4 regions of the Mesorhizobium sp. WSM3873 genome follow, and region 1 is predicted to be linked to each of the others. Evidence: predicted binding sites of a transcription regulator. Region 1 holds the regulator's gene; each other region holds the start of a gene.
What was found. Region 1 encodes PhoB, which activates phosphate uptake and scavenging genes when phosphate is short. Its sites were predicted from a motif close to TGTCATNNANCTGTCAT; they were not measured.
Positions count from the first base shown of each region.

Region 2: the regulator PhoB is predicted to act here: its motif matches at 2,476-2,492, upstream of ugpB (sn-glycerol-3-phosphate ABC transporter substrate-binding protein UgpB).
Region 3: the regulator PhoB is predicted to act here: its motif matches at 3,275-3,291, upstream of A9K71_RS14855 (ceramide glucosyltransferase).
Region 4: the regulator PhoB is predicted to act here: its motif matches at 4,802-4,818, upstream of A9K71_RS26190 (DUF1045 domain-containing protein).

Region 1 covers NZ_LYTM01000045.1:286,521-293,647, forward strand. The annotation lists gene pstS (phosphate ABC transporter substrate-binding protein PstS) at 1-51, shown strand, start outside; gene pstC (phosphate ABC transporter permease subunit PstC) at 115-1,101, shown strand; gene pstA (phosphate ABC transporter permease PstA) at 1,105-1,956, shown strand; gene pstB (phosphate ABC transporter ATP-binding protein PstB) at 1,953-2,756, shown strand; gene phoU (phosphate signaling complex protein PhoU) at 2,777-3,481, shown strand; gene phoB (phosphate regulon transcriptional regulator PhoB) at 3,501-4,190, shown strand; gene A9K71_RS24385 (ROK family transcriptional regulator) at 4,491-5,726, opposite strand; gene xylF (D-xylose ABC transporter substrate-binding protein) at 6,077-7,117, shown strand.
Region 2 covers NZ_LYTM01000003.1:125,624-132,750, reverse strand. The annotation lists gene A9K71_RS03265 (EAL domain-containing protein) at 1-2,229, opposite strand, end outside; gene ugpB (sn-glycerol-3-phosphate ABC transporter substrate-binding protein UgpB) at 2,556-3,866, shown strand; gene ugpA (sn-glycerol-3-phosphate ABC transporter permease UgpA) at 3,936-4,820, shown strand; gene ugpE (sn-glycerol-3-phosphate ABC transporter permease UgpE) at 4,829-5,677, shown strand; gene A9K71_RS03245 (sn-glycerol-3-phosphate import ATP-binding protein UgpC) at 5,684-6,766, shown strand; gene A9K71_RS03240 (ABC transporter ATP-binding protein) at 6,774-7,127, opposite strand, start outside.
Region 3 covers NZ_LYTM01000019.1:29,872-36,998, reverse strand. The annotation lists gene A9K71_RS14865 (2'-deoxycytidine 5'-triphosphate deaminase) at 1-529, opposite strand, end outside; SAM riboswitch at 665-742, shown strand; gene A9K71_RS14860 (O-succinylhomoserine sulfhydrylase) at 799-1,989, shown strand; gene A9K71_RS14855 (ceramide glucosyltransferase) at 2,031-3,176, opposite strand; gene apaG (Co2+/Mg2+ efflux protein ApaG) at 3,397-3,789, shown strand; gene A9K71_RS14845 (Hsp33 family molecular chaperone) at 3,842-4,873, opposite strand; gene argF (ornithine carbamoyltransferase) at 4,982-5,893, opposite strand; gene A9K71_RS14835 (aspartate aminotransferase family protein) at 5,909-7,108, opposite strand.
Region 4 covers NZ_LYTM01000055.1:42,736-49,862, reverse strand. The annotation lists gene iolC (5-dehydro-2-deoxygluconokinase) at 1-615, shown strand, start outside; gene iolD (3D-(3,5/4)-trihydroxycyclohexane-1,2-dione acylhydrolase (decyclizing)) at 667-2,517, shown strand; gene iolE (myo-inosose-2 dehydratase) at 2,691-3,605, shown strand; gene A9K71_RS26200 (hypothetical protein) at 3,669-3,881, shown strand; gene iolB (5-deoxy-glucuronate isomerase) at 3,895-4,707, shown strand; gene A9K71_RS26190 (DUF1045 domain-containing protein) at 4,858-5,565, shown strand; gene A9K71_RS26185 (alpha-D-ribose 1-methylphosphonate 5-triphosphate diphosphatase) at 5,597-6,736, shown strand; gene phnN (phosphonate metabolism protein/1,5-bisphosphokinase (PRPP-forming) PhnN) at 6,733-7,127, shown strand, end outside.

The DNA.
Region 1 (7,127 bases):
AGCAAGGACATCGTCGACAGCAACGGCAAGCCGCTCTACTCCGGCATGTAATTCCTCCGGAATAAGGAGGGCGCCTCGGGCGCCCTCCTGTCTCTTTCGAAATGCGAGGGGCAAATGACAGCCGTTTCCGAAGCCGTGACATCGTCCGCCATACGGACCAGGGAAGCGACGGTGCGCCGCTTCGCCCTGACCGACACGATCTTCCGAACGGTCACGCGCCTCTCCGCCATACTCGTGCTGGTTCTTCTGGGCGGCGTCGCGGTCTCGCTGATCGCCGGCTCGTGGGAGGCGCTATCGAAGTTCGGCTTCTCCTTCCTGACGACTGAATCCTGGAATCCGGTCACCGAGAATTTCGGCGCGCTCGCGCCCATCTACGGCACCGTCGTCACTTCGGCCATCGCCATCCTCATTGCCGTGCCGATCGGCATCGGCATCGCCGTCTTCCTGACCGAGCTCTGCCCGCGCCCGCTCAGGCGCCCGATCGGTATCGCGGTCGAGCTGCTCGCCGGCATTCCCTCGATCATCTACGGCATCTGGGGCCTGTTCGTCTTCGCGCCATTCCTGCAGACGACGGTACAGCCGTTCATCATCAATCTTTTCCACGGCATACCGGGTCTCGCCAGCCTGTTTGCCGGTCCGCCCTACGGCATCGGCCTGCTGACGTCGTCGCTGATCCTGGCCATCATGGTGCTGCCCTTCATCACCTCGATCACCAAGGACGTGTTCGACACGGTGCCAGCGGTGCTGAAGGAATCGGCCTACGGCATCGGCTGCACAACCTGGGAAGTGACCCGGCGTGTGGTCATCCCCTATACGCGGGTCGGCATCATGGGCGGCGTCATGCTCGGTCTTGGCCGCGCGCTCGGCGAGACGATGGCCGTCACCTTCGTCATCGGCAATGCGCACCGCATCAGCGCCTCGCTGTTTGCGCCCGGCACGACGATCTCGGCGACCATCGCCAACGAATTCACCGAAGCCGACGGCGAGCTTTACACGTCCTCACTGGTGGCACTCGGACTGATCCTGTTCATCATCACCTTCATCATCCTCGCGCTCGCACGCTACATGCTGTTGCGCATCGATAGCCGCACGGGAGCCTGACCGATGTCGACAGCCGCATCGCTCCACCGAAGCCGCAAGCGCAAGAACGCCGTGATGATGGCGCTGTGCACCATAGCGGCGGGCATCGGCCTCGTCTGGCTGGCGCTGATCCTCGGCGCCCTTCTCTATAAGGGACTCTCGGGGCTCTCGCTTTCGGTGTTCACGCAAATGACACCGCCGCCCGGCGACGCCGGCGGCCTGCTCAACGCCATCTACGGCAGCATCGTGATGACCGTCATCGGCATCGTCGTCGGCACGCCGATCGGCGTGCTCGCCGGAACCTATATGGCCGAGTACGGGCGCTTCTCGCGCCTCACGACAGTGGTGCGCTTCATCAACGACATCCTGTTGTCGGCGCCGTCGATCATCGTCGGCCTGTTCGTCTACGAGCTGATGGTGCGGCCGATGGGTCATTTCTCGGCGATCGCCGGCGCGGTGGCGCTGTCGATCCTGGTGATCCCCGTTGTCGTGCGCACCACCGAGGACATGCTGAACCTTGTGCCCAACGCGCTGCGCGAGGCTGGCACCGCCATCGGCGCGCCGCGCTGGGTGGTGATCCGCTCGGTCGCCTATCGCGCCGCACTGTCCGGCATCGTCACCGGCATATTGCTGGCGATCGCCCGCATTTCGGGCGAGACGGCGCCGCTGCTCTTCACAGCGCTCAACAACCAGTTCTGGTCGAGCAATCTCAACGCGCCGATGGCCAGCCTGCCGGTGACCATCTTCCAGTTTGCGCTGAGCCCTTATGAGGAATGGCAGCAACTGGCCTGGACGGGCGCACTGATAATCACCCTGACGGTTCTCGGGCTGAGCATCTTCGCCCGCAGCCTTACCGGACGCAGAGAGGACAGATGAAACCGATGTTGTCCACCGACCTGAACGTAGCCGAGACGACCGCCGAGAAGGCCAAGATCGAAGTCAAGAACCTCAACTTCTACTATGGCCAGTCGAAGGCGCTGAAGGACATCAACCTGTCGCTGCCCGAGCGGAGCGTCACCGCCTTCATCGGACCTTCGGGCTGCGGAAAGTCGACGCTGCTGCGCGTGCTCAACCGCATCTACGAGCTCTACCCGAAGCAGAGCGCCGAAGGCCAGGTGCTGCTCGACGGCAAGAACATCCTCGACCGCTCGCAGGACCTCAACCTGCTCAGGACCAAGATCGGCATGGTGTTCCAGAAGCCGACGCCGTTCCCGATGTCGATCTACGAGAACATCGCCTTCGGCGTCAGGCTGTATGAGAAGATCAGCAAGGCCGAGATGGACAATCGCGTCGAACAGGCGCTGAAGCGCGCCGCGCTGTGGAACGAGGTCAAGGACAAGCTCAACGCCAGTGGCCAGAGCCTTTCGGGCGGCCAGCAGCAGCGGCTCTGCATCGCCCGCACGGTGGCGGTGAAGCCGGAGGTCATCCTGCTCGACGAGCCGGCATCGGCGCTCGATCCGCTCTCGACCGCCAAGATCGAGGAGCTGATCGACGAGCTGCAGGCCGACTACACGATCGTGATCGTCACCCACAACATGCAGCAGGCGGCGCGCGTGTCGCGGCAGACGGCGTTCATGTATCTCGGCGAGCTGATCGAATTCGACCGGACCGAGAAGATTTTCACCTCGCCCCGCGAGAAGCGCACGCAGGACTACATCACCGGCCGCTTCGGCTGAGTTCATACGAGGACATAACCATGGCCCATACGGTCGCTTCCTTCGACGAGGATCTGAGGCAGATCAGCCAGCTCATCCGCGACATGGGCGATCTTGCCGGCTCGATGGTCGGCGCGTCGACCAAGGCTCTGCTGAATTCCGACAACGCGCTGGCGCAGCGCGTGGTCTCCGACGATGCCATCATGGACGCGCGCCAACGCGAGCTCGACGATCGCGCCATCACGCTGATCGCCAAGCGCCAGCCGATGGCCGACGACCTGCGCAGCGTCGTTGGCGCCATCCGGATGGCCGGCGATCTCGAGCGCATCGGCGACCTTGCCAAGAACATCGCCAAGCGCGTCGGCTCGGTCGGCGTCAGCGCCGCGCCGCGCGATCTGTCGCACTCCATCGACTCGATGGCGCAGCTGGTGCTGATCCAGGTCCAGGGCGTGATCGAGGAATACGCGGCCGGCGACGCCACGGCGCTCGCCAAGCTCCGCAACGACGACGAGCGCATCGACGTCAAATACACCTCCGTCTTCCGTGAGCTCCTCACCTACATGATGGAGGATCCGCGCAACATCACGGCTTGCACGCATCTGTTGTTCTGCGCCAAGAATCTGGAGCGCATCGGCGACCACGTCACCAACATCGCCGAGAACGCCTACTATGTGCTGACCGGCACGCAATTGCCCGCGAATCGTCCTAAGCAGGACGAGACGGCGATGTCGGCGCCGGCGGCCTGACAGCGAAGGTGCCTGCTAAATGATCGCGCCACGCATCATGGTGGTGGAGGACGAGGAGCCGCTGGGGGTGCTGCTCCGCTACAACCTCGAATCCGAGGGCTATCAGGTCGAGGTGGTGACGCGCGGCGACGAGGCCGAGATCCGCCTGCAGGAGAATGTGCCCGACCTTCTGGTGCTCGACTGGATGGTGCCGGCGGTGTCCGGCATCGAGCTTTGCCGGCGCCTCAGGATGCGGCCCGAGACCGAACGCCTGCCGATCATCATGCTGACGGCGCGCGGCGAGGAAAGCGACAGGGTGCGCGGCCTCTCGACCGGCGCCGACGACTATCTGGTCAAGCCGTTCTCGACGCCGGAATTCATGGCCAGGGTCAAGGCGCTGCTGCGCCGCGCCAAGCCGGAGGTGCTGTCCAGCGTGCTCAAGGTCGGCGACATCGTCCTCGACCGCGAATCGCACCGCGTCTACCGCAAGAAGAGCGAGATCCGGCTCGGCCCGACCGAGTTCAGGCTGCTTGAATTCATGATGCGGCATCCCGGCCGGGTGTTCTCGCGCAGCCAGCTGCTCGACAATGTCTGGGGCGAGACGATCTATATCGACGAGCGCACCGTGGACGTGCATGTCGGCCGCCTGCGCAAGGCGGTCAACAACGGCCGCATGCCGGACGTCATACGTACCATCCGTGGGGCGGGCTACGCGATCAGGGAAGACTAGAGCCAGGGCACCGAAGGTCTGACGGGTTCTATCTGCGCTGGCGGGTTATCGAGACACTGGTGCTTCGCCGTCCACGGGCGGAGCACGAAGCGTCGCGACGCGGCGCAGACCCGACGATCCACGCGACTTCCTCGCGCCGCGGCGGTGCAGAAATTCTGCTCCGCCGGTAATGGCATGGATTCCAGGATCTGTGCGACGGAGCTTCGCTCCTGCTCCGCCCGAATGACGAAGCTGCGGGGCCTTCGCTAATCTCCGGCGTCTGCAGGACGCACAGAAGCCAACGATCGCTATCGAAGCTGCTCAGGCCACGTTCTTGCCCATTCTCGCCTGCACGCCCGAGGCGAAAATCTCCTGGTCGACGAAGGTCAGCGCGCGCATGGCGCAGCCCTCGCGGATCAGCGGCAATTCGTTCGGCTCGGTATCGAAGGAGATCGAGTTTGAATGCTGGCCTCCGGCGGTCTGGCCGATCGCCTCGCGCAGCGCCGGCTCGATCAGGTCGAAGGCGGCGGCGCTGACGCCGACCATGGCGACCGGCGCCGGGTCGATCAGCGCGAACAGGCTGCCAAGGCCGAAGCCCAGCGCCTCCCCGGCCCGGCGATAGGCCTCGCGCTCCGGGCCATCCGTCTCGCGCGCCTTGGCGGCGAGCGCCCGCATGTCGGCGTCGCCGACATCGACCGGCTCGGCGTCCTCGCTCATCTTCATGGCGCTGCGCCAGATGGCGTAGTTGCCGGCATAGGCCTCGACGCAGCCGCGGCGTCCGCAACGGCAAAGCGCGCCGCCCGGACGATGGATCATGTGGCCGAACTCGCCGCCGGAAGAATGCGTGCCGGTGAACAGCTCGCCCTTCAGCACCAGGCCCATGCCGATGCCGTGCGAGAGCAGGATGGCGATGAAATTGTCGCGATAGCGGTCGGGATCGCGCCACTGCAGCGCCACCGCCATCATGTTACAGTCGTTTTCCATGGTGGCCGGAATGCCGAATTCCTTTTCCAGGATGTCGGCGAAGGGAATGTCGGTCAGCGGCGTGATCGGCGACCACAGCATGGCGCGGGCATGGGAATCGGTGATGCCCTGGATGCCCATGGCGATGCGGGCGACGCTGCCGACGTCGAGGTCCGGATCGTCCAGCCGGCGCCGCACGATCGCCAAGCATTCGCCGATCAGCTCGTTGCGCGGCATGGTGAGGGTATCGAGGCGGCGCTGCTCCTCGGCGATGACCTGGCCCGCATAATCAATAACGGCGACCGAGAGGAAATTGAGCGACAGCACCACCGTCACCACCGCCGCCGCCTCAGGCCTGAGCGCGAGGCCCACCTGTGGCCGGCCGCGCTTCAGAGACGCGGTCTCGCTCGGCTTGCTCTCGGCCAAGATGCCTTCCTGGATCAGGTCGGAAGAGATCGCCGAAATGGTCGAATGGCTGAGCCCGGTGGTCGCGGCGATTTCCGTGCGCGACGGTTGGCCGGCCCGGCGCACGGCCGAGAGCACCATGGCGCGGTTGCGCCGGCGCAGATCGTCGTGGCGGATTCCGACCGACATTTTTTCTCCTCCCAGTCAGCGCGGCCTCTCGATCATGCACAGGACCCGGCGACGCGCCAGATCGGTTCAGTCCCGGACGCCGGCACCCGAACCGTCCCGGTTTTTGCAAGTTTCGGTGGACGCGGGCTGCGCCTCCACCGAACTGTTGCGCGATAGTGGCAGAAGCGGTCGGCACTGTCATTATTTATTGCGGGTCTCGAAAAAAGTACGCGACACCTCAAAAACCGTCAGAATTGCAGTTGACAGTACCTTAGCCTTGGATCAGTATTTTTTCGAGGCTCGAAAAAAAGTTTCTACATGGCCTTCGGGGCCAATCTGGATCGCGCCGCGAGGGGCGCAGGGAGGATATCATGAAGAGATTCGCAACCGCCATGCTGGCGGGCATCGCCATGTCGTTGACGCTGGCGTCGGTCGCCGAGGCGAAGGACAAGGTGATCGGCGTCTCGTGGTCCAATTTCCAGGAAGAGCGCTGGAAGACCGACGAAGCGGCGATGAAGAAGGCGATCGAGGCCGCCGGCGACAAGTACATATCCGCCGACGCACAGTCCAATCCAGGCAAGCAGCTGACCGACGTCGAAAGCCTGATCTCGCAGGGCGCCAATGCGTTGATCATCCTGGCGCAAGACGCCTCCGCGATCGGGCCGGCGGTGCAGAAGGCACTCGACGAAGGCATTCCGGTCGTCGGCTACGACCGCCTGATCGAGAATAAGGACGTGTTTTATCTGACCTTCGACAACAAGGAAGTCGGCCGCATGCAGGCCCGCGAGGTGTTCAAGGCCAAGCCCGAGGGCAATTACGTCTTTATCAAGGGCTCGGGCGCCGACCCGAATGCCGATTTCCTGTTCTCCGGCTCGATGGAAGTGCTGAAGGAAGCCATCGACAGCGGCAAGATCAAGAATGTCGGCGAGGCCTATACCGACGGCTGGCTGCCCGCCAACGCGCAGAAGAACATGGAGCAGTTCCTGACCGCCAACGACAACAAGGTCGACGCGGTGGTGGCGGCCAATGACGGCACTGCCGGCGGCGTCGTCGCGGCGCTGACGGCGCAAGGGCTGGCCGGCACCGTTCCGGTCTCGGGCCAGGACGGCGACCATGCCGCGCTGAACCGCATCGCGCTCGGCACCCAGACGGTGTCGGTGTGGAAGGACGCGCGCGAGCTCGGCAAGCACGCCGCCGAGATCGCCTCGCAGCTCGCCGACGGCAAGAAGATGACCGACATCGCGGGCGCCAAGGACTTCACGACGCCTGGCGGCAACACCGTCAAGTCGCTGTTCCTGACCCCGGTCGCAATCACCAAGGATAATCTCAACCTCGTCATCGACGCGGGTTGGATAAAGAAGGATGAAGTCTGCGCGGGTGTTGCCGCCGGCAGCATCGCGGTCTGCAACTAAGCTGGCCGTC
Region 2 (7,127 bases), on a different contig from region 1:
GGCCAGAACAGGCAGGCCGAGGCCGCGCCCCAGACCCAGCACGGCGCGCACGATGGCCGCGACCTGGCCATTCCTGTCGACCGACTTGATGAAGGAGCCGTCGATCTTGATCTTGTCGAAAGGGAAGGCGCGGAGATTGGAAAGCGATGAATAGCCGGTTCCAAAATCGTCCATCGCGACGCGAATACCAAGCGCCTTGACCTGCCGCAGAGTCGCCAGCGCCCGCGGCATATCCTTGATCAGCGCCGTCTCGGTCACTTCAAGCTCCAGCCGTCCGGCCGGAAGTCCCGAACGCAGCAGAATCTCGTGCACTTTGCGGCTGAAATTCGGGTTGTGGAGCTGCACCGCCGAGACATTGACGGCGATGGTCAGCGGATTTTTCCAGCGCACGGCTTCCTCGCAGGCCGTCGCCAGCACCCATTCGCCGATCTGGGCGATGGCGCCGCTGTCTTCCGCGACCGGGATGAAGACCGACGGCGGGATGTTGCCGCGCTCCGGATGATGCCAGCGGATCAAGGCCTCGAAACCGATCATCTTGCCGCTGCTGATCTCTTTTTGCGGCTGATAGACCAGCCGGAACTCGCCGCGCGCAACCGCCTGGCGCAGATCGTGCTCCATGGCGCGCCTGTCGCGCGTCTCGGCGCCCATCGAAGCTTCGAAATAGCGATAAGTGTCCTTGCCCTCGGCCTTGGCGCGGTAGAGCGCGGTGTCGGCATGGCTGACCAGCGCCGCCTGCTCGTCGGCGTCCAGCGGGTAAAGAGCAATGCCGATGCTGGCCGACACCAGCTCGCCGCCGGGCGACAATTGGCTCTCCTGGCGCAGCCTGGAAAGCACCGCCTCGGCGATGCGGCCCGCGGCCTGCGGGTCGGGAAGGTTCGGCGCGATGATGGCGAACTCGTCGCCGCCGAGGCGGGCGAGCATCTGCCCATGGCGGAGCACGCCCGAAGCGCATTGCGCCACCCTCTGCAGCACGGCGTCGCCGGCCGCATGACCGAAGAGGTCGTTGACCTCCTTGAAGCGGTCGAGATCGAGAAGCATCAGCGCGAGCTGCCCGCCCTTGCCGCTTGCCGTGGCGATCTCGGCCTCGAGGCGGCTGGTGAAGCTGCGGCGATTGGCAAGCCCGGTCAGCGGATCGAAATGCGCCAGGTGAAGGATCTCCTGCTCGGCCTTCTTGCGCTCGCGCATGTCGCGGACGGCGACGACGTCGTGAGGCTTGCCGCAATAGTCGATGCTGCGGGCGATCAGCTCGACCGGGATGCGGGTGCCGTCCTGGCTGCGCAGCTCGGCTTCCTGCGCCTGGCCGCTGCCGCCGGCGATGGCTGAGGCGATGCGTGCGCCGAAGAGGTCGCCAAGCGTCATCACGTTCAGCGTGCCGGGCGCGATGCCGCTCAGCGCCGCGATGCTGTCGTTGGCGCTGACGATGCGGCTGCCGTCGCAGACGATCAGCCCCTCGACCGCCGCGTTGGCCAGGCCGTGCATGCGCTGCGCTTCCGCCTGGTGGCGTCGGAAGCGCAGGTCGATGCGGAGCGCCGCGGCCGAGAGCACTAGGATGACCAGGCTTGCCGCCGCGGCGGCAAAGGCTTGCGACATCGGCGCGATGGTGAATTTTGAGATCTCTATCGAGGAGTCCGGATAAATCGAGACCGCCGCCATGGCGATAAAATGCAGTGTGCAGATGGCCAGTGTGAGCAAGACGGCGGCAGCGATCGTCGTAAGCGTCGACGGGCGGCGCAGCACGACGAGCAGCGAAAGCGCGGCAAGCGTGACGCCCGCCGCCAGCGAAAGAGCGACGAGCAGCTCGTTCCAGACGATCCGGCCCTGGACCTCGAACGCCGCCATGCCGGTATAGTGCATCACGGCAATGCCGACGCCGAGCACGGCGCCGCCGACAAGGTAGTGATCAATGCCGCCGCGGATGGTGGCGATCCACATTCCGGCCGCTGTCAGAACTACGGAGGCAGCCAGCGAAAGGGCGGAAAGCTCCGCGTTATAGGCGTTGGGTATTCCCGGCGTGAAGGCGATCATGGCGACGAAGTGCGTCGCCCAGATGCCAAATCCGGTCGCCGTGGCTGCAATCAACAGCCATGCGTAGCGATTTCGACTGGTCGATTGCTCGACATGGCGAAGAAGATTGACCGCCGAGAAAGACGAAATTCCGCAGATGAGCGCCGCAAGCGCGACCAACCTCAGATCGTGCTCGTGCACGATGCAATTATAGACGGTCAACATTTGGCCCCACCTGATCTTCCCGCATCAATCAAGTTAAGATTGCTTAAGGCCCGACAGCTGAAGAATCGATTAGTGGACCTGCAACCGACGCGTGTGTCTCGGGTTGTAAGGGCGGATAAGGTTAGGCCGGCTGTCGCACACGATGGTTGGAGTCGCTCAAATCCTAAGCCGGCAAACAATCTGCCCGGCCGTGACTGATGCACGTTATTTTAGGATCAGTTGATGTTCATCGACGCATAACAAAACCGTTGTCCGATTGTCATGCGCAACACATACTGGTTTCTGCGGAAGCCCCCCTTTCGCCAATCACAACGGGAGATGAAAACATGAAGCTCTTCGGCTTCGCGGCAGGTGTTGCCGCTACCTTGACCCTGCTTTCCACCACGTCCGCTTTCGCTGTCACGCAGATCAGCTGGTGGCATGCGATGACGGGCGCCAATGCGGAAGTCGTCGACAAGATCTCGAAGGACTTCAACGCCAGCCAAAGCGACTACCAGATCGTTCCGGTCTTCAAGGGCACCTATCCCGAGACGCTGAATGCAGGCATCGCCGCATTCCGCGCCGGCCAGGCGCCAGACATCATCCAGGTTTTCGATGTCGGCACCGGCGTCATGATGGCGGCCGAGAGCGCGATCAAACCCGTGGCCGAAGTTTTGACGGGCGCGGGGATGACGTTCGATAAGAGCCAGTATCTGCCCGGCATAGTCGGCTACTATTCGAAGCCGGACGGCACGATGTTGTCTTTCCCTTACAATTCCTCCTCGCCGATCCTCTACTACAACAAGGACATCTTTCAGAAGGCCGGCCTCGACGTGAACAACCCGCCTAAGACCTGGAACGAGGTATGGGAAGCGGCGAAGAAGATCAAGGCGAGCGGCGCGGCCCCTTGCGGCTACACCTCGACCTGGCTGACCTGGATCCATCTGGAAAATTTTGCCGCCTGGAACAATGTTTCCTGGGCGACCCAGCAGAACGGACTGGCCGGCGGCGACGTCGAGCTCAAGATCAATGCGCCGATTTTCGTCAACCACTTTCAGGCGCTGGCTGACCTCGCCAAGGATGGCACTTTCAAATATGGCGGGCGCACCTCCGAGGCCAAGCAGATATTCCTCGCCGGGGAATGCGGCATCTTTACCGAGTCCTCGGGCGGGCTCGGCGATATCGTCAAGTCGGGCATGAACTACGGCATCGGCCAACTGCCGTATGACAGCGATGCCAAGGGCGCGCCGCAGAACACGACGCCCGGCGGCGCAAGCCTCTGGGTTTTCAGCGGCAAATCCGATGCGGAGTACAAGGGCGTCGCGGCCTTTTTCGCCTATCTCTCCAAGACCGAGGTGCAGGAATATCTGCACCAGAAGTCGGGCTACCTGCCGGTGACGCTGGCGGCCTATGAGGCGACCAAGAAGTCCGGCTTCTACGACAAGAACCCGGGCCGCGAGACACCGATCCTGCAGATGACCGGCAAGGCGCCGACCGAGAATTCGAAGGGTGTGCGCCTGCCCAATCTGCCGCAGGTGCGCGATATCCAGAACGAGGAGTTCGAGAAGATGCTGGCCGGCCAGGAAACGGCTCAGCAGGCGCTCGACAATGCCGTCTCGCGCGGCAACGCGGCGATCAAGGACGCTTTGGGCAACTAGACCTGGCCGAGATGAAACGTCGCCCGCGCGGATCCGCGCGGGCGATCCTTGCTTGACGAGGAAACCAAGCTGACCCCGCGCGTCGTTTTCCCCCACAAAGTTCTGCCTTACCTGCTTGTGGCGCCGCAACTCGCCATAACACTGGTTTTCTTCTACTGGCCGGCCGGGCAGGCGCTCTACCAGTCCATGCTCAGGCAGGATCCATTCGGGCTGAAGAGCAAGTTCGTCTGGTTTGCCAATTTCCGCAAAGTGCTTGCCGACCCGGCCTATCTCAACTCGATCAAGGTAACGGTGGTATTTTCGCTTGCCACCGCAATCGTGGCCATGGCCGTGGCGTTGCTGCTCGCCGTAATGGCGGAAAAAGTGGTGCGCGGGAAAGCGCTCTACCGCACGCTGATGATCTGGCCCTATGCGGTGGCGCCGGCGATCGCCGGCATGTTGTGGCTGTTCCTGTTCAACCCTTCGATCGGCTCGCTATCCTACGTGCTGAGAAGTCTCGGTATAGCCTGGGACCCGTTGCTCAACGGCAGTCACGCCATGATCCTTTTGGTTTCCGCCGCCGCTTGGAAGCAGATCAGCTACAATTTCCTGTTCTTCGTCGCCGGGCTGCAGGCGGTGCCGAAGACGCTGATCGAGGCGGCGGCGATCGACGGCGCCCGCGAGACCAAGCGTTTCTGGACCATCATCTTCCCGCTGCTCGCGCCGACGACCTTCTTCCTGCTGGTCGTCAACACTGTCTATGCCCTGTTCGACACGTTCGGCATCGTCCATGCCGTCACCGGCGGCGGACCGGGCAAGACCACCGAGACGCTGGTCTACAAGGTCTACAATGACGGCTTCGTCAACCTGATCCTCGGCGACTCGGCGGCGCAGTCGGTGATCCTGATGGTCATCGTCATAGCGCTCACCGCCATCCAGTTCCGCTATGTGGAACGCAAAGTCCACTACGGCTGAGGCAAGCGATGATCGGCCAGTCCCCGTTGCGTGTCCTGATCGCCCATGCCGCTCTCATTCTCGGCATTTTGATCGTTGCATTTCCCATCTACTACACATTCGTGGCCTCGACACAGACGCTGCAGACGATCCTCAAGCCGCCCCTGCCGCTGCTGCCCGGTGACCAGCTCTGGAACAATTACAGCGAGGCGTTGTTCGGCGGTGTCGGGCGCATCGGCGGCGTCAGCGTCGGCAGGCTGCTTCTCAACACGACGGTCATGGCGCTCGGCGTCGCGGTCGGAAAGATCTTCATCTCGATCCTGTCGGCTTATGCCATCGTGTTCTTTCGTTTCCCGCTGCGCATGACCTTCTTCTGGCTGATCTTCATCACTCTGATGCTGCCCGTCGAGGTCCGCATCCTGCCGACCTACAAGGTGATGGTCGATCTCGGCATGATCGACACCTATGCCGGTCTGATCATTCCGCTGATCGCCTCGGCCACGGCCACGCTATTGTTCAGACAGTTCTTCATGACCATCCCGGGCGAGCTCGTCGAGGCGGCGCGCGTCGATGGCGCCGGGCCGTGGCGCTTCTTCTTCGACATCCTCCTGCCGCTGTCGCGCACCAACATCGCGGCGCTGTTCGTCATCCTCTTCATCTATGGCTGGACGCAATATCTGTGGCCGCTGCTGGTCACCAACAGCAACGACATGAACACCATCGTCATCGCGCTGAAAAAGATGGTTTCCTTCGCCGATGCCGATACCCAGTGGCACCTTGTGATGGTCACCGCGATGCTGGCCATCGTGCCGCCGATCCTTGTCGTGGTGCTGATGCAGCGCTGGTTCGTGCGCGGCCTGGTCGAATCCGAGAAGTGAGGGGCGATGGCGACGGTTGATCTCAATGATGTGAGGAAGGTCTATGCCGGCGGCGTCGAGGCCGTGAAAGGCGTTTCCATCGCCATTCCGGACAAGCAGCTTTGCGTGCTGGTCGGTCCCTCCGGCTGCGGCAAATCGACGTTGCTCAGGATGATCGCCGGACTCGAGACCATCTCGTCCGGAACGGTTGCGATCGACGGCAAGATCGTCAATGCCGTCGGTCCGACCGAACGCGACATTGCCATGGTCTTCCAGAATTACGCGCTCTACCCGCATATGAAGGTCTACGACAACATGGCCTATGGCCTGCGCAATCGGGGCACGCCGAAGGCCGAGGTCGACAGCAGAGTGCGTTCAACTGCCAAGGTGCTGGAATTGTCGGGACTGCTCGACCGGCGCCCACGCGAGCTTTCCGGCGGCCAGCGACAGCGCGTCGCCATGGGCCGGGCGATCGTGCGCAATCCGAAAGTCTTCCTGTTCGACGAACCGCTCTCCAACCTCGACGCCAAGCTGCGCGGCCAGATGCGGGTCGAGATCAAGAGCCTGCAGCGCAGGCTCGGCGTCACTTCGGTCTATGTCACGCACGACCAGCTCGAGGCGATGACGCTAGCCGACATGCTTGTCGTCATGAATGCCGGGCTGGTCGAGCAGATCGGCGCTCCTCTCGACATTTACGAGAAGCCGGCCTCGACATTCGTCGCGTCCTTCATTGGCGCGCCGCCGATGAACCTGCTCTCACTGAGCACAGAAAGTTCTGCAAATGAGCTGGAAGGAAAGTTGCTTGGGCTTGCCCCGCCCGGCGGGCAGGCGGCAATGCTAGGCTTCAGGCCCGAGGACGCCGAACTCGTCGCCGATGCCGAGGACCGATCCGGGGCGCTGATGCTGTCCGCAACGGTCGAGGCCGTGGAGCCGGTCGGCGCGGAAACCTTCCTGCACTGCTCGGCCGCCGGCAATCGTATCGTGATACGGGTTGGCGGCCGCACGGCGGCAAAGCCCGGCGACAAGTTGCGCATCACCGCCCCAGCCGAGAAGTTGCACTGGTTCGATCGGGGCGGCAGGCGCCTCGACAGCACAAGCCCCTCCTCTTGACCCAGCTTCAGGCAAACACATGCGCCTTGCCGGTCACGGTGAGGCGCACGATCTCGCCGACCTCCGGCACGTCCATGCCGGTCTTGCGCAGGATGAGCGGTGTGTTGCCGATCGCGGCCGCATCCGGCGGATCCGGGCTGTTGAGCAGCCGCACGGCGATGGTGCAGACCGAGCCGGCGAATTCGGAGTCCGTCACCTCGCCGAACAGCATGTCCGGCGTCCCCGACATGCCTTCGCGGGAGGTTCGTTTAAGCACCACTTGCTCGGGCCTGAGCATGATACGGGCGACGTCGCGCCGCTCGGTGATGTCGACCGCGATGCGGCCGAGTGGCGATATGGCAAAGCCGTCGGCGATCTTGGC
Region 3 (7,127 bases), on a different contig from region 1:
GGTCACGCAACTCATTCTCCGACAGCACCGCGTTGCCGGTGCGGAAGCGGATCTGCGACAGGCGCGAGCCGGCGCGCACGACGATCGGGAAGGTGCGCGGGCTGACCTCAAGATAGAGCGGGCCATGATAGCCGGCGGCGATCTTATCGAACTCATGGCCGCGGTCGGTCATGACACGCGTGAAAATGTCGAGTCGTCCGGTCGAGCTCTTCGGGTTGGCCGAAGCCGAGACTTCCGCCGGCAGCGCCAGGCCTTCCTGCAGCGGCACGATGTAGACGCAGCCCGTCTCCAGCACCGCGCCCTCGGCGAGATTGATCTCATGCAGCTTCAGCCGGTCCAGCTTGTCGGCCACCAGATGATCGGGACCGGGCAGAAAGGAGGCGCGCACGCGAAAGGCCTTGTCGCCCAGTCTGAGATCGAGGCTGGCCGGCTGGATCTGGTTGGTGTCGAGCGCGCGCGGCGACTTCAGCGCGCCCGACTGGAAGAGCGCCGCGATGTCCTGATCGGGAAGAATGCCTGTCTGCCGCAATGTCTGGCTCCGGGCGAAGTCATTGTCGTCGCAGTTTCCTGTCGCAAAACCGCGGGACACTTTTGCGGAAGCTGCCTGGTACAAACCTCTTAATCAAGCCGGCAATTGACGCAAGCGCGGTGCGGGTCTAAAGGGTCGTTATCCCGTGGTGATTTGGCCGGTCGGCTTGCAGCCACGTTAAACAAGTCGCTAAAGGACCGTCGGGCCGCAAGGCCGTATGGACCGGTTGCGACGTCGCGGCCGGTTTTTTTGTGTTTGGAAGCAGGGCGATGACCAAGACGCGTAACTGGAAACCTCAGACGGCACTCGTGCATGGCGGGACGCTGCGTTCCGGCTTCGGCGAGACCGCCGAAGCGATGTATCTCACCCAGGGCTATGTCTACGAGACGGCCCAGGCAGCGGAAGCCCGCTTCAAGGGGGAGGAACCCGGCTTCATCTATTCGCGCTACGCCAACCCGACCGTCGATATGTTCGAGAAGCGCATGTGCGCGCTGGAAGGCGCCGAAGACGCACGCGCCACCGCTTCCGGCATGGCCGCCGTGTCCGCCGCTCTGCTCTGCAGCGTCAAGGCCGGCGATCACATCGTTGCGGCGCGAGCGCTGTTCGGCTCCTGCCGCTGGGTGGTCGAGACGCTGGCGCCGCGCTATGGCATCGAGGCGACGCTGATCGACGGCACCGACATTGCCAATTGGGAAAAAGCGGTCAGGCCGAATACCAAGCTGTTCTTCCTGGAAAGCCCGACCAACCCGACGCTGGAAGTGGTCGATATCGCCGCTGTCGCCGCTTTAGCCAATTCGATCGGCGCGCGCGTGATCGTCGACAACGTCTTTGCCACGCCGCTGCAGCAGAAGCCGCTGCAGCTCGGCGCCCATATCGTGGTCTACTCGGCGACCAAGCATATCGACGGCCAAGGCCGCTGCCTCGGCGGTGTCATCCTGTCGGACAAAAAGTGGATCGACGAGAACCTGCACGACTATTTCCGGCACACCGGCCCGAGCCTGTCGCCATTCAACGCATGGACGCTGCTGAAAGGCCTCGAAACGCTGCCGCTGCGCGTGCGCCAGCAGACCGAAAGCGCCGGCAAGATCGCGGACTTCCTGGCCGGCCGGCCGGAGATCGCCCGCGTCATCTATCCGGGCCGGGCCGACCATCCCCAGGCGGATATCGTCAGGAAGCAGATGTCGGGCGGCTCGACGCTGATCTGCCTTGACGTCAAGGGCGGCAAGCAGGCGGCCTTCGCCTTGCAGAACGCGCTCGACATCGTGCTGATCTCGAACAACCTCGGCGACGCAAAGAGCCTGATCACGCATCCGGCGACGACGACGCACAAAAACCTCAGCGACGGGGCGCGCGCCGAGCTCGGCATCGGACCAGGCACGCTCAGGCTCTCCGTCGGGCTGGAGGATACCGACGACCTGCTCGCCGACATCGAACAGGCGCTCAAGGCGGCGAAGGAATGAACCGCCACGGCGGCAAAGAGCGCGCTTGAGCCGCAGCCGGCTCAAGCAATCTCTTCGAGTTCAGTCATCCCGCTGTTGCGGATGGTCATTGCGTTGCCACGCCATTCGACGGCTCCGCCAAGCCAGCCGCGCGCCCAGATGGCGGGAAGCATCGCGTCGCGCACGATCATCGCGGTGACGCTGCGCGGCGACAGATACCAGTCCTTTGACCAGGCGAGCATGCATTCGGGCACATAGGCGATCGCCAGCACGCAGAGCGCGGTCGTGGGCAGGCTGACACCGGCGCTTGCCGCCGCAATCAGCGCCATAAGCAGCGGCGCCACCACACCGGTCAGGATTTCGGGCGCGAAGAACAATGGGAAGGTGACGCGGCGCAGCCGCGCCCAGCGCGCCTGGCGCGACCAGATTTCGGCGAGCGTGCGCTGGCCGAGCGGTTGCTCGAAGGGCGCGGCTACGAGATTGACCCGAAGGCCAAGGCTGTTGACCAGCTTGGTCGCCGCCGCGTCCTCGGCGATCTCGGCGGCCAAAGCCTGGATGCCGCCATTTGCATCCAGCATCGGCTTGTTCCACAGCATGCTCTTGCCCTGGGCGAAGCCAAGGCCGAGCGCTTCGCCGGCATATTGCCAGCGCGCCTGCAGCGTGTTGAGGAAGGCGCATTCGACCTCGGCCCAGAAACCGTCCGGCCGCGAGCCGATCGGCGTCGAGCAGACGAGGCCGGTGTCCGGCCGCCAGGCCGCCATCAGATGCTGGACATAGTCCTTGGGCATCAGGACGTTGGAGTCGGCCAGGATCACCCAGTCGTGCCGCGCCGCCCGCCAGCCCTTGATGCAGTTGTTTAGCTTGGGATTGGCGCTGATCCTGTCATCGCCGACGAGGAGCCGCGCCGGAACATTCGGAAATCTCGCGATGGCGGCGTTGATCAGCTTGACCACGGGATCTTCGCCGTGCGCGACGCAGAAGATCAGTTCGTAGCGCGGCCAATCGAGCGAGAAGGCGCGGTCGAGCGTCTCCTGCGTGAACGGCTCCACACCGCGCGACGGCACGACGATCGAGACAGGCGGCTGTTTGCTGGAAGGCGGAGGAATGATCCGCCTGGGCTTCAGCCGCGACGATGCGAGCAGGATGCTGGCAAGGTTGCAAAAAAGAAGGGCCGAGGAGGCAAAGACGGCTGCGAGGGTCAGTTCCATCGAGATCTGGTCACTCCGGAAAGGCCGCCCGCGGCCGTTTCATCACTCGACAGAGCGCCCGAGTCGCCCGCACGGTTTGTGCACACCAACATTGTCATGTGTCACTTAAATGACATTGTTTGTCGGCACGTGCGGTGGAAAAGCCGGCAGGCTGGCGACGCTGCGGAGGTAGAACCGCGACGCGCGACAAAATGTTCCCTGCGCGGCACCGGAGTGGCTCATGTATCGCGCCGTGACGCGCAACATCGAAGTGCAGGTCAGGCCGTTCTATCTGGAGGACCGTTCCGATCCGTCCGAAAACCGCTATGTCTGGGGCTACCAGGTGACGATCGACAACCGGTCGGACGAGTTCGTGCAGCTTCTGTCGCGCTACTGGCACATCACCGACGGGCGTGGCCGAGTCGAAGAGGTGCGCGGCGAGGGCGTGGTCGGCGACCAGCCGGAGCTCAACCCCGGCGACAGCTACCAGTATACGTCGGGATGCCCGCTCTCGACGCCATCCGGCATCATGGTCGGCCACTACACGATGCGCAACGGCCGCGGCGAAACGTTCGACGTCGCCATTCCGGCTTTCTCGCTCGATATGCCGGGGACGAAGAGGACGGTGAACTAAAGAACTCGAGTTCCCCGCCTCCGCAAAGCGGGGGCGAGGAACCGGAGCTTTCTCACTCCGCCGCAAACTCCGCCGGATCGAAGTCGTACTGCGTCGAGCAGAACTCGCAGGCGACATGGATGCCGCCGTCCTCGGTCGAGTCCTTGATCTCCTCGGCCGAGAAGCCTTCGAGAATGCCGCGGATTTTGTCGCGCGAGCAGGAGCACTGGTCGGCAACCGGCACACCGCGGAAGACGCGCACGCCGTGCTCGTGGAACAGCCGGTAGAGCAGCCGCTCGGCGCCCACCGTCGGATCGATGAGCTCGGTCGGCTCGATGGTGCCGAGCAGCGCCAAGAGTTCCCGCCAGGAATTGTCGGCCGGTTCGTGCGTCACGTCTCGTGGATCGCCATCCCCGCCCGAAATGTCGGGCACGCGCATGCGTTCGGGCGCCTGCGGCAGGAACTGCGCCAGGATGCCGCCGGCGCGCCATTGCTCGCGGGCCCCGCCCGGGCCCGGGGTCACCAGCTTCGCAACCGACATCCTCAGATCGGTCGGGATCTGCTCCGACTGGCGGAAATAGGTGCGCGCGGCTTCTTCCAGCGATGTGCCGTCGAGTTGGACGATGCCCTGATAGCGCTGCGTGTGTGCGCCCTGATCGATGGTCAGGGCCAGGACCCCGGTGCCGAGCAGCTTCTCCTGCGAGATCCCGCCCGCGGCAATCAGCGCCTGCAGCCGGTCGGCGTCGAAGCGCGCATAGGCGCGCAACGAATGCGGCGTGGTGAAGTCCGCCACCAGCATGTCGACCGGTCCGTCGGTGCGGGTCTGCAGGATGAACTTGCCCTCGAATTTCAGCGACGTGCCGAGCAGCACGGTGAGCACGCAGGCCTCCGCCAGCAGGCGCGCGACCGGCTCGGGATAATCGTGGCGGCTGAGAATGGCGTCGAGCATCGGCCCGAGCTGCACCGTGCGGCCGCGCACATCCAAGGGCGCTACTTCGTAAGGCACGACATGGTCGTCGCCGGCGAAGCCGAATTCGCCGAGTTTGGGTTGATGCTCAGCCAAGGAAAGCGTTTCCAGCATGACAAAACTCCGGGGCGCATCCATCCCGCTTTCCAGGCGGCATGGGTCGAAGCGCGTTCGATTTCAGTGATGGCCCGCAAATAGGCATCACACATCCCCGGATCAAGTTGGCGCGGATCAAGTCGACCCCGGTCAAGCGCCCAGGCACCAGGCCAGCACCGCCTTCTGGGCGTGCAGCCGGTTCTCGGCCTCGTCGAAGACCACCGAATGCGGTCCGTCGATCACCTCGTCGGTGACCTCCTCGCCGCGGTGCGCAGGCAGGCAGTGCATGAAAAGCGCGTCGGACTTCGCCCTGGCCATCAGCGCGGCGTTGACCTGGTAGGGCAGGAAGACGTTATGGCCGCGGGCGCGATGCTCCTGGCCCATCGATACCCAGCTGTCGGTGACCACGCAATCGGCCTGGTCGACGGCCTCTTCGGCCGAGCCGGCAAACCTCACCTTGCCGCCATTGGCCTTCGCCCAGTCGACATATTTCTCGAACGGCTCGCTGCCCTCCGGCACGGCGACATTGAGGTTGAAGCGGAACCGCGCCGAGGCTTCCAGAAGCGAGTGCAGCACATTGTTGCCGTCGCCTGTCCAGGCGAAAGTCTTGCCGGCCACCGGACCGCGATGCTCCTCATAGGTCATGATGTCGGCCATCAGCTGGCAGGGATGGGTATCGTCGGTCAGCCCATTGATCACCGGCACGGTCGCGTTTTCGGTGAGTTCCAGCAACCGGTCATGCGAAGTGGTGCGGATCATGATGGCATCGACATAGCGCGACAGCACCTTGGCGGTGTCGGCGATGGTTTCAGAACGGCCGAGCTGCATCTCGGTGCCGGTCAGCATGATGGTCTCGCCGCCGAGCTGGCGCATGCCGACGTCGAAGGAAACGCGCGTGCGCGTCGAAGGCTTGTCGAAGATCATCGCCAGCACCTTGCCGTCGAGCGGCTTCGAACGCTCGCCGGCCTTGAGCCTGGTCTTTCGCGCCATCGCATCGTCCAGCATGATGCGCAGATCGCCTGCGGAAACGGCGGACAGATCGGTGAAGTGACGAACGCTCATCGGCAGATTCCAAAACTACTTCGCGGCTTCGGCCGCGATCGCGTCGGTCAGGCCCTTGGCGCCCGACCGAATGCGCTTCAGCGCCTCGCCGATCTCCTCGTCGGTGACGGTGAGCGGCGGCAAAAGCCGAATGACGTTGTCGCCCGCCGGCACCGCAAGCAAGTGCTGGTCGCGCAGCGCCATGTTAACCTTGGCGTTGGGCATGGCGCATTTCAGCCCAAGCATCAGGCCGGTGCCCCGGATGCCTTCGATGACCTCGGGAAATTCGTCGGCGACCGCCGCCAGTCCCTGCTTCAGCAGCAATGCCTTGCGCTGAACGTCCTCGAGGAAGCCGTCGGCCAGCACGACGTCGAGCACGGCATTGCCCACCGCCATCGCCAGCGGATTGCCGCCAAAAGTGGTGCCGTGCACGCCGGCCGTCATGCCGGCCGCCGCTTCGTCGGTCGCGAGACAGGCACCCATCGGAAACCCGCCGCCGATGCCCTTGGCGATCGCCATCAGGTCAGGCGTGACGCCCGCCCACTCATGCGCGAACAGCTTGCCGGTGCGCCCGATGCCGCACTGGACCTCGTCGAAGATCAGAAGCAGGCCGTGCCGGTCACAGAGCTGCCAAAGCCGCTTCAACGACTGCGTAGGCACCGGGCGGATGCCGCCCTCGCCCTGCACGGGTTCGATCAGGATAGCCGCGGTTTCCGGTGTGATCGCCTTCTCCGCGGCGTCGATATCGTCGAACGCGACCTGGTCGAAACCCTCGACCTTCGGACCGAAACCCTCGAGATATTTGTACTGACCGCCGGCTGCGATCGTCGCCAGCGTGCGGCCGTGGAAGGCACCCTCGAAAGTGATGATGCGGAAACGCTCCGGATGGTCTTTGACGAACTGATAGCGCCTGGCCGACTTGATGGCGCATTCCAGAGCCTCGGCGCCCGAATTGGTGAAGAACACCTTGTCGGCGAAGGTTGCATCGACCAGCCTTTCGCCCAGCCGGCGCTGCTCCGGGATCTCGTAGAGATTGGAGACGTGCCACAGCTTGGCCGCCTGCCCGGTGAGCGCCGCGACCAGATGCGGATGGCTGTGGCCCAGCGAGTTCACGGCGATGCCGCCGGCGAAGTCGAGATATCGCTCGCCCTTGTCGGTGACCAGCCAGGTCCCCTCCCCGCGGTCGAAGGCCAGGGGTGCGCGAGCAAAAGTCTCGTAAAGCGCCGAACCGCTCATTATATGCGTCTCCGGAACC
Region 4 (7,127 bases), on a different contig from region 1:
GTCGAGCTGCCCGGATCGCGGCCGCTGCGCTTCGAGTTTTCGCAGGACATCGGCTCGCAGCTCACCGAATGGCCGGTCGACCATTGCATCAAGTGCCTCTGCTTCTATCATCCGGATGATCCGGAGGCGCTGAAGACAGAGCAGCAGCAAAAACTGCGGACCCTGTTCGAGGCGGCGCGGAAAGTCGGCAGGGAACTGCTCGTCGAGATCATCGCCGGCAAGCACGGCACGCTCGACGACACCACCATTCCGCGCGCCCTTGAAGAACTCTATGCGCTGGGCATCAGGCCCGACTGGTGGAAGCTCGAGCCGCAGGCCTCGGCAGGCGCCTGGGCCAGGATAGAGCAGGTGATCGTCAAGCACGATCCGTGGTGCCGCGGCGTCGTGCTGCTCGGTCTGGAGGCGCCGCAGGATGAGCTGGTCGCCGCCTTTGCCGCCACCGCCAATGCGCCCATCGTCAAGGGATTTGCCGTCGGTCGCACCATCTTTGTCAATGCCGCCGAACAATGGCTGGCCGGCAAGATCTCGGATGACGAGGCTGTCGCCGACATGGCCTCGCGCTTCGAGCAATTGACCGAGGCATGGCTTGCAGCGCGCGGCCGCAAAGCAGCATAAGAAGAACGGGCAGCATATTAGGCGGCACAGGGAAAGCCGGAGGAAACGACAATGACCAAGACCGTTCGCCTGACGATGGCGCAGGCGCTGACCCGCTTTCTCAGCCGCCAGATGACCGAGATCGACGGCAAGAAGGTGCCGATCTTCGGCGGCGTCTGGGCGATCTTCGGCCACGGCAATGTCGCCGGCATCGGCGAGGCGCTCTACCAGGTCCGCGACGAGCTGCCGACCTTCCGCGCCCATAACGAGCAGGCGATGGCGCATGCGGCGATTGCTTACGGCAAGGCGAATTTCCGCCGCCGCTTCATGGCCGCGACCACCTCGATCGGCCCCGGCGCGCTCAACATGGTGACGGCTGCGGCGCTCGCTCACGTCAATCGCTTACCGGTGCTGCTGCTTCCCGGCGATGTCTTCGCCAACCGCTTGCCCGACCCGGTGCTGCAGCAGGCCGAAGATTTCTCCGACGGCACGGCGAGCGTCAACGACTGCTTCCGCCCCGTCTCGCGCTATTTCGACCGCATCACGCGGCCGGAGCAGATCATCCCGGCACTGAACCGCGCCATGCAGGTCTTGACCGATCCGGCCGAATGCGGCCCGGTCACGCTTTCGCTCTGCCAGGACGTGCAGGCGGAGGCCTATGATTATCCGGAAAGCCTGTTTGCCGAGCGCGTCTGGACGCCGCGCCGGCTGCGCCCGGATCGCAACGAACTGGCCGTCGCCGTGGCGGCCCTGAAGAACGCCAAGAAGCCGCTGGTGATCGCCGGCGGCGGCGTCCTCTATTCGCAGGCTTCCGGAGAGCTGGCCAAGCTGGTGCAGGGCGCCGGCATTCCGGTTTGCGAGACCCAAGGCGGCAAATCCTCGCTGCCCGACGATCATCCGCTCAACATGGCGGCCGTCGGCGTCACCGGCACATCAGCGGCCAACCGGCTGGCGGAAGAGGCCGATGTGGTTCTTGCCGTCGGCACCAGGCTGCAGGACTTCACCACCGGCTCCTGGGCGCTGTTCAAGAATGCCGGCCGCACCATCATCGGGCTCAATACCCAGGTCTTCGATGCCGGCAAGCACTGGGCGCTGCCGCTGGTTGCCGACGCCACCGAAGGGCTCGCCGAGCTGTCCGCCGTGCTGAAGGGCTGGAAGGCGCCGACCGCCTGGACCGACAATGCGCTGAAGGGCAAGACGGAATGGCAGGCTGCCGCCGCCAAGGTGACGGCCTCGACCAACGCCGCCTATCCCTCCGACGCGCAGGTGATCGGCGCCGTGCAGCGCGCGAAGGGCTCGGGCGTCACGCTTTTGCATGCCGCCGGCGGGCTGCCGGGCGAATTGCACAAGCTCTGGCAAGCGGGCGCGCCCGGTTCCTATCACGCCGAATACGGCTTCTCGACCATGGGCTACGAGATCGCCGGCGGGCTCGGCGTCAAGATGGCGAAACCCGACCAGGAAGTCGTCGTCATGGTCGGCGACGGCTCCTATCTGATGCTCAATTCCGAGATCGCGACGTCGGTGATGCTCGGCCTGAAGCTCACCATCGTATTGCTCGACAATCGCGGCTATGGCTGCATCAACCGGCTGCAGATGGCGACCGGCGGCGCCAACTTCAACAATCTCTTGAAGGACGCTCGCCATGAGGTGATGCCCGACGTCGACTTCGCCGCCCATGCGGCAAGCCTAGGTGCCGTCGCCGAGAAAGTGGCCTCGATTGCTGAACTCGAAACGGCGCTTGCCAAGGCGAAGGGCAACGACAAGACCACCGTGCTGGTCATCGACACCGATCCGCTGGTGTCGACCGAGGCCGGCGGCCACTGGTGGGATGTTGCCGTGCCGGAAGTCTCGTCGCGGCCGCAAGTGAACGCCGCGCGCAAGGCGTATGACGAGAAAAAGCTCATGCGGAGCTTAGGTGATTGAAGCTGGCACTGCCCCTCACCCTTGCCCTCTCCCCGTGAAGAACGGGGAGCAGGGGGCCGCCAGCGCTGAAGCCTGTCCCTTCTCCCCGTCATTTCCAGGGAGAAGGTGCCGGCAGGCGGATGAGGGCAGCGCCGATGAGCGAAAGTTGAACGATCCAAACCTGGAGTGACGACTTGAAAGCCAAACTGGGCATGTCTCCCATCGCGTGGTGGAACGACGATCTCGTGGAATTGAGCGATGATGTGTCGCTGGAGGAGTGTTTGCGCCAGTCGCGCTCGGCCGGCTTCACCGGCATGGAGATGGGCCGCCGCTTCCCCAACGATCCGAAGGTGATGCTGCCGATCCTGAAAGAGGCCGACGTCACGCTCTGCGGCGGCTGGTTCTCCGGCACGCTGGTCGATGAGGACATGTCGAAGAACAAGGATCGCATCCAGCCGATGATCGACTTGTTCAAGGCGGTCAACGCGCCTTGCATCGTCTATGGCGAGGTCGGCCGCTCCATCCAGGGCGACCGCTCCAAGCCTCTTGCCACCAAGCCACGGCTTTCCGGCGACGAGATGAAGGCCTATGGCCGCCGCGTCACCGAATTCGGCGAATGGTGCGCCGACCAGGGTATGCCGCTTTCCTACCATCATCACATGGCGGCCGTGGTCGAGACCGAGCCGGAACTCGATTCCTTCATGCATCATTCCGGCGAGGGCATCCCGCTGCTGCTCGATGCCGGCCATCTCGCCTTCGCCGGCGGCGATGTGTTGCGCGCCATCGACAACCACCACAAGCGCATCAACCACGTCCATGTGAAGGACGTGCGCATGAACGTGATCGACGGGCTCGACCGCACGAAGCAGTCCTTCCTCGATGCCGTCGCGCTCGGCGCCTTCACCGTGCCCGGCGACGGCTCGCTCGATTTCGGCGCGATCGTCCAGCGCTTCGCCGACTACGGCTATGAAGGCTGGTTCGTGGTCGAGGCCGAGCAGGATCCGAAAAAGAACCCGCCGCTGAGGATGGCTGAGGTCGGCCACAAGGAGCTGATGCGGGTGATGACGGCCGCCGGTTATACGGTGGAGACGCAGGGCTTCCCGGCGTAAACGGTGGATTCGTCCGGCCGCTCGGTCTATCTGATGCGTTTGGACAAGTCCCGGATTGGCGCGATGAAAGACTATGAGCACCCCTTCTTCCGACCGCTGTGGCGGCGCATTGCCGTCGTTGCCGTCTGCCTAATCTGGTCGGTGATCGAATTCGCCTCCGGCACGCCGTTCTGGGGTGTAATCGCGCTCGGCTTCGCCGGTTACGCGGTGTGGCAGTTCTTCTACCTCTACAAGCCGGCCGAGGAGCCCAAGCCTCCGGCCGAGCCGAAGGAATGATCCAGGAGACAAAATGTCGAAACTGCTCGTCAAGGCCGACAAGGGCCACGGCCACGTCGCCCACGTCACCCCGCAAAGCGCGGGCTGGACTTACGTGGGTTTCGATCTCCACCGCTTGCGGCCGGGCGAGACGGCCGCCGGCAAGACGGGCGAGCGCGAGGTCTGCCTGGTGTTCGTCACCGGCAAGGGCCAGGCTGCGGCCGGCGGCAAGGATCTCGGCCTGCTCGGCGAGCGCATGTCGCCCTTCAAGGGCAAACCCTGGTCGGTCTATGTGCCGCAAGGCTCCGACTGGTCGGTGACCGCCGACACCGAACTGGAGCTTGCGGTCTGCTCGGCGCCCGGTCTTGGCGGCGGCCTGCCCGCCCGCGTCATTGCGCCCGACGATCTCGGTCAGGAAGTGCGCGGCAAGGGCACCAATACCCGTTACGTCACCAACATCCTGCCCGAGGGCAAGCCGGCCGACTCGCTGCTGGTGGTCGAGGTCATCACGCCCGGCGGCCATACCTCCAGCTATCCGCCGCACAAACACGACCAGGACAATCTGCCGGCCGAGTCCTATCTCGAGGAGACCTACTACCACCGCCTCGACCCGCCGCAGGGTTTCGCCTTCCAGCGCGTCTACACCGACGCCGACAGAAATGGCGTGCGCGATCTGGACGAGGCGATGGCGATCGAGGACGGCGATGTCGTGCTGGTGCCGAAGGGCTACCACCCGTGTGCGGCCTGCCACGGCTATGATCTCTATTATCTCAACGTCATGGCCGGCCCGAAGCGGACGTGGAAATTCCACAACGCCGCCGAGCATGAGTGGCTGATGAAGGCGTGAGATTTTTCATAGCCCTCAACCTGTTGGTCCAGTTCGGGAAAATCGTCGGCTAAGGACCGCCGGAGCCCGGGTTGCCTTCGAACACCCATGAAAGCTTCGTCAATCCGTCATGGAAATCACCTATGGCAGCGGGTCTGACGAGGATTTTCGATGCGCTATGCCATTTACTTTACCCCGAGGCAGGATGAGCCGCTGGCGCGGATCGCCGCCAACTGGCTGGGGCGCGACCCGTTCGGCGCGCCGACGCGGCCGGTCGAGGGTGTGGGTGCCCTGTCGGCGGCGGAAGTTGCCTTCCACACCGCCTCGGCACGGCGCTACGGCTTCCACGCGACGCTGAAGGCGCCGTTCCGGCTGGCGCCGAGCGAAACGGAAGCCTCGCTGCGGGCGGCGCTCGACGATTTCGCCGAGGCCACGCCACCAGTCGTCATCCCGCGTCTGGTCGTCGGCCAGATCGACGGCTTTTTTGCCCTGGTGCCGGGAAGTCCATTCGAGCCGCTCAACAGTTTCGCCGGCGAGGTCGTGCGCGCCTTCGACCGTTTCCGCGCGCCGCTGACCGAGGCCGAGATCGAGCGCCGCAGCCCAGACTCGCTGAAGCCGGATGAGTTTCGCAACCTCTGCCAGTGGGGTTATCCCTACGTCTTCGAGACGTTCCGCTTCCACATGACGCTCTCCGGACGGGTCGGGCCACAGGAAAGTCCGCGCCTTCGCGCTGCAATCGACAGCCTGTTCGCGGATGTGCTGCAGCGTCCGGTGCCGGTGGATGCGCTGACGCTGTTCGTCGAAACGGAACCGGGCGCGCCCTTCATGGTGCTCTCGCACCACGTGCTTGGACGCCGCCCGGCCAGAAAAACCGCCTGATTGTCCGCCCGCCTGAGATAGGACTGCTGAAATGACCGCCGAGACCGTTTTGAACAATGCCCGCATCGTGCTGCCCGACGAGATCGTCGCGGGCTCGCTGCTGCTGCGCGATGGACTGATTGCCGCGATCGAGCCGGGTGCGGCCCGCACCGGCGAGGACATGGGCGGCGACTACATCATCCCGGGCCTCGTCGAACTGCACACCGATCATCTCGAAGGCCATTACGCGCCGCGTCCGAAAGTGCGCTGGAACCCGATCGCCGCCGTGCTCGCCCACGATGCGCAGGTGGCGACCGCCGGCATCACCACGGTGCTCGACGCCCTGCGTGTCGGCATGGACGAGGATGCCGACTTGAAGTCCGACGACGTGCGCAAGCTCGCCGACGCGATCGAGGACAGTGTGCGCCAGGATCGGCTCAGGGCCGACCACTTCATCCATCTGCGCTGCGAGGTCTCGGCGCCGGACTGCCTCGAGGCCTTCGCCAATTTCGAGACCGACGACAGGGTGAAGCTCGCCTCGCTGATGGACCATGCGCCGGGCCAGCGCCAGTTCGTCGATCTCGAGACCTACGCCTATTATTACCAGCGCAAGCTGAAGCTCACCGACCGCGACTTCCAGAAATTCTGCGAGAAGCGTATGGCGGAATCGGCCAAGAATTCCGGGCCGAACCGCGTCTTCATTTCCGCCGCCTGCCGCGAGCGCGGCATCGTGCTTGCCAGCCACGACGATGCGACGGCCGGCCATGTCGACGAGGCGGTGGAGCAGGGCGTGCGCGTTGCCGAATTCCCGACCACCGAGGAGGCGGCGAGGGCCTCGAAGGCGGCAGGCCTCGGAGTGCTGATGGGCGCGCCCAACGTCATGCGCGGCTCCTCGCATTCGGGCAATGTGTCGGCGCGCTCGCTTGCCGGCGACGGTTTGCTCGACATCCTGTCGTCCGACTATATCCCCTTCAGCCTGATTCAGTCCGCCTTCTTCCTCGGCGATGTCGTGGAAGGCATTTCGCTGCCGCAGGCGGTCGCCATGGTCTCGAAGAACCCGGCGGAAGCGGTCGGCCTTAGCGATCGCGGTGTCATCGAGCCCGGCCGGCGCGCCGACCTCGTGCGCGTGCGCGTCGACCAGCATGTGCCGGTCGTGCGCAACGTCTGGCGTCAGGGCAGGCGCGTCGCATGATGGTTTCTGCGCTGATCGAACGAGAGCTCACCGAGACCCTTCCGATCCGCAACGGCGTCTTCGTCGCGGTGGTCGGGCCGAGCGGCGCCGGCAAGGACACGGTGATCGGCTACGCCAGGGCGCATTTTGCCGGCGAGACGCGGCTGGAGTTCGTCCGCCGCGTCATCACCCGTCCGAGCGACTCCGCCAGCGAGGACCACGATACGCTGGCCGACGCCGCCTTCGCCGAGGCGGAAGCGGACGGCGCCTTCGCCATCTGCTGGGACGCGCATGGCCTGCGCTATGGCCTGCCGGCCGATGTCGATTGGGCGATCGCCAATGGTCATGTCGCGGTGGCCAACGTCTCCCGTGCCGTCATCCCGGCGCTGCGTGAGCGCTATGCCAACCTGGC